Regions from separate parts of the Micromonospora sp. CA-269861 genome, predicted to be linked through region 3. Evidence: riboswitches for the same ligand, from Rfam matches in the RefSeq annotation. Region 3 holds a riboswitch; each other region holds the start of a gene.
What was found. A riboswitch is a leader RNA that binds a small molecule or an ion and turns the genes downstream of it on or off. The one in region 3 is predicted to bind cobalamin.
Positions count from the first base shown of each region.

Region 1: linked by a shared signal. The riboswitch ahead of cobN (cobaltochelatase subunit CobN) and the one ahead of ACQP0U_RS12895 (ribonucleoside-diphosphate reductase subunit alpha) in region 3 are both predicted to bind cobalamin.
Region 2: linked by a shared signal. The riboswitch ahead of ACQP0U_RS19370 (acyl-CoA thioesterase) and the one ahead of ACQP0U_RS12895 (ribonucleoside-diphosphate reductase subunit alpha) in region 3 are both predicted to bind cobalamin.

Region 1 is NZ_CP192014.1:3,527,130-3,529,367, reverse strand. It holds gene ACQP0U_RS16410 (DUF5919 domain-containing protein) at 1-166, opposite strand, end outside; gene ACQP0U_RS16405 (hypothetical protein) at 351-608, shown strand; cobalamin riboswitch at 819-995, shown strand; gene cobN (cobaltochelatase subunit CobN) at 1,241-2,238, shown strand, end outside.
Region 2 is NZ_CP192014.1:4,222,757-4,224,994, reverse strand. It holds gene ACQP0U_RS19375 (copper resistance CopC family protein) at 1-752, opposite strand, end outside; cobalamin riboswitch at 875-1,090, shown strand; gene ACQP0U_RS19370 (acyl-CoA thioesterase) at 1,231-1,737, shown strand; gene ACQP0U_RS19365 (DUF302 domain-containing protein) at 1,850-2,221, shown strand.
Region 3 is NZ_CP192014.1:2,813,663-2,815,900, forward strand. It holds gene ACQP0U_RS12890 (enolase C-terminal domain-like protein) at 1-411, opposite strand, end outside; cobalamin riboswitch at 844-1,060, shown strand; gene ACQP0U_RS12895 (ribonucleoside-diphosphate reductase subunit alpha) at 1,254-2,238, shown strand, end outside.

The sequences.
Region 1 (2,238 bases), 710 kb from region 3:
GGCTGAGCCCGGTGGCGACACCGAGGGTGGTTTGGCTTGCGTGGGTGGCTCGCTGAACGAGGCGGAACACCTGAGCGACGTCGCGAGCCGCTAAAGCATCGAGCATGTCAGCGCTGCTCCACAGCAGGTCGGAGATGGTGAGCGCGGCAGTTGTCCGGACGCTCACGGATGGCTCCCTTCCTGCTCGAGGGTGAAGGCCAGCCTATCCAGTCGTCGGATGGCCGCGCCGAAAGGACATCCGGAGGGCGGAAGAAAACTTATCCGTTGAGGAATCACCCACTGGGATGGATGGCGGCGGTCGCGGTGAGCAGGGTCGTGGTGTGAGTCTCCGGTCCCGTCCGCACCCACCCATGCGCCCTGCCTGGTTGTGCCGCAACTGCGCCGCCGCGTGGCCGTGCTCCCGCGCGCAACTCGATCTCGTCGCCGAGTTCTACGGCCACTCGCTGGCGCTGGCTCTCTACCTGACGTCCTGCATGAACGAGGCCATCCACGACTTGTACAGTCTCGGCGGTCGCCCCGACGTTGCTGTGCTGCACACGCGTTTCCTCGGCTGGCTGTCGCTGACGCGCCGGCCGCGCCGTTCTGGGCACGAGGAACCCCAGGGCTGACCGGATCGGTGCTGAATCGTCTACGACATCAGCTCCAAAGGGCGTCGCACAGACACTGCCCGCCAGGAGGCCACTTCGCCGACCAACGAGCTCAACAGCCCGCCGTAGCGGCCAGAGACAACCCCGCACGCCGATATTTTCCCAGGTCAATGTGGTGGGCGTGGGCGTGCGACGCCGGGGTCCGCGTTGACCGGCGACGCGGCGGTGTGGCAGCATTCGCGGCCTGACGGCAGTGAAGGAAGTCGGTGCAATTCCGACGCGGTCCCGCCACTGTCACCGGGGAGCGATCCCCCCTCGTGAGTCACGGCCGTGTGTCTGCGGTTGGAAGGCCGGGGGAGAGCGTCGATCCGGAAGCCAGGATACTTCGGCCGTCGGGACGTACCCCAGGGCGTGGACACCCGAGGAGGACCCGATGACGCACGGCGTCTCATTCATCGACGACTATCGTCGTATTGCGCTCCAGGGCACCGGCCACCGGCACCGCTGAGCCGACCGCCCCGACGCTGACCGGCCCCGACGCCCCGCGTCGGCGCGCCGTTCACCCGGGCCGTCGTACCGGCTGACGCCGTACCCACCCGCATCGTCCCGGTCGCCCCCTCTGGGCCCCAGGGCGTCACTTTCCGGAGCCTGCCGTGCGCATTCTGCTGCTGTCCACCGCCGACACCGACCTGCTGGCCGCCCGCGCCAGCGGCGCCGACTACCTGTTGGCCAACCCCGCGCGAGTCACAGTCGAGGAGGTGCCCGCTCTCCTCGACGGGGTTGCCCTCGTCGTCGTACGCCTGCTCGGCGGTCGGCAGGCGTGGCCGGACGGCCTCGCCGCGGTGCTCGCCACCGGAGTGCCGACGGTCGTGCTCGGCGGTGAGGCGCTACCCGACGCGGAGCTGATGGCCATCTCCACGGTGCCGTCCGGGGTCGTCACCCAGGCGCTGGCCTACCTGGTCGAGGGCGGTCCGGACAACCTGGGGCAGTTGGCCCGGTTCCTGTCCGACACGGTGCTGCTCACCGGTGAGGGGTTCACCCCGCCCGCGCCCACCCCGGCGTACGGCGTGCACGGCGAACACCCCGCCGACCCGGACCGGCCCACCGTGGGGATCGTCTTCTACCGGGCGCACGCCCTCGCCGGCAACACCGGTTTCGTCGACGTGCTCGCGGACGCGGTCCACAGGGCCGGCGGCAACCCGCTGCCGATCTTCTGCGGCTCGCTGCGCGGGCTGACCGCGGGCACCGGCCCACTCGGGCTCTTCGCCCGCTGTGACGCGCTGCTGGTCACGGTGCTCGCGGCCGGCGGTGCGGTCGCCGCGGACGCCTCCGGCGGCGGCGACGAGGACGCCTGGGACGTCGGCGCCCTGGCCGCCCTGGACGTGCCGGTCATCCAGGCGCTCTGCCTCACCAGCACCCGCGCGCAGTGGGCCGACAGTGACGCCGGGCTGTCCCCGTTGGACGCCGCCATGCAGGTGGCCATCCCCGAGTTCGACGGCCGGATCGTCTCCGTGCCGTTCTCGTTCAAGCAGATCGACGCCGACGGGCTCTCGGTCTACGCCGCCGACCCGGAGCGGGCCGCCCGGGTCGCCGGGATCGCGGTGCGCCACGCCCGGCTGCGCTACGTCCCGCACGCCGACAAGCGGGTCGC
Region 2 (2,238 bases), 1.4 Mb from region 3:
GGCCTGCCAGTGGGGGACGTCCGCCGACGCCAGACGACGAATCCGGCCGCCGCGACCGCTGCCGCGACCGCCGCCAGGCCGGTCCACGCGAGCGCTCCGGGGCCGCTCTCATCCGCCGAGTCGCTCGGCGGGGCCGCTGCCGCGGACGGCGGGACCGCCGTCTCGGCCGCGACTGTCGGCACTGCCGAGACCTGCCCGGAGGACCCGTGTTGCTCGGCGGTGGCCAACAGGGCCGGGTCTGGCTGGGTCGTCGGCGGACTCCACCCCTGCGGCGCTGCCGTCACCCGCCCGTTGTAGCGGAAGGTCAGGGTGCCGCGTACGGGGTCGCCGTCCGAGGCGACCGACAGGTAACTCACCGAGTACTCGCCCTTGGCCGGCAGGTGCGTCACCGCCACCGTCGCGGGAAACCCGGTCGTGTACTCCCGTGGCTCGAACTGGCCGTTGACCAGGAAGTACTCCCGCACCGGCTTGTCCAGCGGCTTCGGCTCCCCGTACGACCAGCCGTTGTCGACCCGGATGCCGCCCGGGGCGGTGATCGTGAAGAACGCGTTGGAGGCGGCCTTCTCGGTGAAGTACAGCTGCACCGACGTCAACGGCTCGCTCACCGTGGCGCCCCCCGCCGGCGTGGACATCGCCAGGGTCCCGTGGGCTCCGGCGGGTTGGGCGGACGCGAGCAGAGCGACCGCCGAGGCGAGGAGGAGCGCGAGGAGGCTCGAGAGCACCCGCACCGGAGTCTGGGGGAGACGATGCATCTGAATATCCTCGCCGTAGTGAGACTTTTTTCAAGAGGCGCTGGACTTTTTCCTCGGATGGCAAAAGCCGAGCACCCCTCGGGGTCGCCTGCCGCGCTGAGTGAACGTCGTCCCTGGCCAGCTATGCTCCGCGTGGCGTTGGTTCGCCTGGTCGTGGCTGACTGGGCGTCGTAAGAGGGAACCCGGTGGAAATCCGGGACTGCCCCGCAGCGGTGAGTGGGAACGACAGCCGTCATCAGCACTGGGCCACCGGCCTGGGAAGCGACGGCCAGTAGGAGATCGGCGTGCGGCCGGTCGGGCCCGCGAGTCCGAAGACCTGCCGGCGCCGCGTACACAACCGTGTGCGCTGCCGTCGGCCTCGCGGGTGGGCTGAGCGGGTGACGTGCCGCGCGGTGTGCGCGGTGGGTGCTCCTCAGCGTGTGTCCGCGTTCCGGCGGTGTGGTTTCCCGAGGGACGGACTACCGCTGTGCACGACATCATGACGATCACCGGCCGACCACCGTCGGCGTCGCACCTGACCCTGTCGCAGATCATGGATCAGCACCACACGAACCTGATGGGTACGGTGCACGGCGGCCGGATCCTCAACCTCATCGACTCCGTCGCCGGGGTGGTCGCCGCCCGGCACTCGGACGGGCCGGCCGTCACCGCCGCCATCGACGAGACCGCCTTCCTGCGCGCGGTGCGGGTCGGTGACGTCGTCCACGTCGACGCGCGGATCACCTGGGCGGGCCGCAGCTCGATGGAGGTGGCCGTGAAGGTCACCGCGGACCGGTGGGACAGGGCGGTGCCGCCCACCGACGTGGCCACCGCCCACCTGGTCATGGTCGCCATCGACGACGACGGACAGCCGCGTACGGTTCCGCCGCTGTTGCCGGAGACGGATGGGGACCGGCGTCGCTACCGGGAGGCGGAGATCCGCCGGGAGCACCGGTTGGCCCTGCGGCGGGCGCTGCTCGACGGTGCCGAGGAGTCCACGGCCTGAGGCGGGTGGCGGTTGCGGCGAACATCCCCGGACCGCCCCCTGGTGCGGGCAGGATGAGGTGGGATTCGCCCAGCGACACGGTGAGCGGGGGTCGGCCGTGAACGACGGATTGGTGACCAGGCGGAGCGCACGGGACGTCGGAGAGACGGTCTCCGCGCTGCGGGCCGAAGCCGAACGCATGGGCGCCGCGGTGGCGGCGGTGGTCGACCATGCCGCGGCCGTTCGCAAGGCCGGGCTGAGCATGCCCGACACCCAGGTGATCATCTTCGGCAATCCGCAGGCGGGCACTCCACTCATGCAGGCCCATCCCGAGATCGCGATCGACCTGCCGTTGCGACTGATGGTGCGGGACGACGGCCAGCCCGGGTCGGTCGTCACCTGGCAGGACCCGGCGTACCTCGCCCAGCGCTACGGACTGGGCACGGATCAGCTGGCACCCCTGAACGCCCCAGCCAAGATCGCCTCCGTGCTCGACGGCCGCTGAGCGAGGCCCGGGTCGGC
Region 3 (2,238 bases):
CCACAGCGGCTTGTCGGCGACCCGGGCGACCAGGTCCCACGACGCGTTCAACACGGCGGCGAGGGACAGGTGGACGACGCCCTTCTCCGGACCGAGCCACCGTAGCTGTGAGTCGGAGGTGAGGAGGCGGTAGACCGCGCCCATGTCCGCTGCCATCGTCGCCACGTCCAGGCCGACGAGGCGCTGTGCCTGGTGGACCGCTGCCGCCGCGACGATGTCGTTGCCTCGGCCGATGGTGAAGGTCAGGCCGTGCCCCGCGAGTGGCGCGCCGACGCCGTCGACGCCGTCGGTGTGCAGGATGACGTAGGCCGCCGAGTAGTCGCCGTCCTTGTTCATGGCGTCTGACCCGTCAGCGGTCAGGGAGGTGGGGAAGCGTACGTCTTCGACGGTGACGGCAGTGATCTGCGGCATGCGCTCCTCGCCCGGCTAGGCTAAAGATCAGATGATCACTGGGAGTATACGGAGGGCTGCTCCGGCACGTCAACGATGTCGATCACTCCCAGGCCCCTAGACATATGATGTTTCCCGAGTCGCGCCGATCCGGCTTGCCGCCCATCGTGCTGTTTGGTGGGTGAGAGTGGCGGCGGCATCAGGGCTCGGAGGTTGGACGTTCGACCTCGCCGCGAAGCATTGACGACCGCGCATGGCTGCGGTCTGCGACCCCCTTGCCTCGATACATCAAATCTTTGTCGATTGTCGACACCTGCGCGGCGGGCCCGCCTCCGTTGCCCGGCGTCGGTGGGCGTGACGTGGTCCACCGCGTTGGTGATGGTGATCACCGAGCCGGCCGACGACACGCCCGGGACCGACATGTGGGGTGTGACAACGGCCGCGTCCCTATATATGGTGTCGAGCGCAGCTGGTTCGGCCGCTCATCCGGCGCGGTCGAGGCAACAGGGAACCCGGTGGAAATCCGGGACTGTCCCGCAGCGGTGAGTGGGAACGACAGCCGTCATCAGCACTGGGCCACCAATCGGCCTGGGAAGCGACGGCCAGTAGGAGACCGGCGAGCCCGGTCGTGCCCGCGAGTCCGAAGACCTGCCAGCGCGCCGCGTACCCGCACCCGGGTGGGCGGCGGTCCGAGGCCGCGTGGGACGGCTGACGCCACCTGACCCACGCCGGGCTGGCGTGGCGTCCGCCGGTGTCTGTCTCCTCGCGTCCGGGGCCACCAGGTCTCGAACTCCGAGGAGCGAGTGGTGACAGTCACCGAGGTAGTCCCGGTCAGCGGCGACGCGACAGTGCGGCGGACGCCGATGCAGGTCCGCAAGCGCGACGGCGCCACCGAGCCCGTGGACGTGAACAAGATCGTCCGGGCGGTCGAGCGGTGGGCCGACGACCTGACCGACGTCGACCCGATGCGGGTGGCCACCCGCACCATCAGCGGCCTCTACGACGGCGCGACGACCGCCGAACTGGACCGGCTGTCCATCCAGACCGCGGCCGAGATGATCGGTGAGGAGCCGCAGTACTCCCGCCTCGCCGCGCGGCTGCTGGCCGGCTACGTCGACAAGGAGGTGCGTCGACAGGGCATCACCTCGTTCAGCGCGGCGATCCGGGTCGGCCACGCCGAGGGCCTGATCGGTGACGACACCGCCGTGTTCGTCGCCGCGCACGCCAGGACGCTCGACCAGGCCGTCGACCCGAACGGCGACCGCAGGTTCGAGTACTTCGGCCTGCGTACGGTGTACGACCGCTACCTGCTGCGCCACCCCACCAGCCGACTGGTGCTGGAGACCCCGCAGTACTGGCTGCTGCGGGTGGCCTGTGGCCTGTCCCGGACGGCGGACGAGGCTGTCGACTTCTACCGGCTGATGTCCAGCCTGGCCTACCTGCCCAGCTCACCGACCTTGTTCAACTCCGGAACCCGGCACACCCAGATGTCCTCCTGCTACCTGGTCGACTCCCCGCTCGACGAGTTGGACTCGATCTACGTGCGGTACGCCCAGGTCGCCAACCTGTCCAAGTTCGCCGGTGGCATCGGCATCGCGTACTCCCGGGTCCGCTCCCGGGGAGCGCTGATCCGGGGCACCAACGGGCAGTCGAACGGGATCGTGCCGTGGCTGCGCACGCTGGACGCGAGCGTCGCCGCGGTCAACCAGGGCGGCCGGCGCAAGGGCGCGGCCTGCGTCTACCTGGAGCCGTGGCACCCGGACATCGAGGAGTTCCTGCAACTGCGGGACAACACCGGCGAAGACGCCCGGCGTACCCACAACCTCAACCTGGCCAACTGGATCCCGG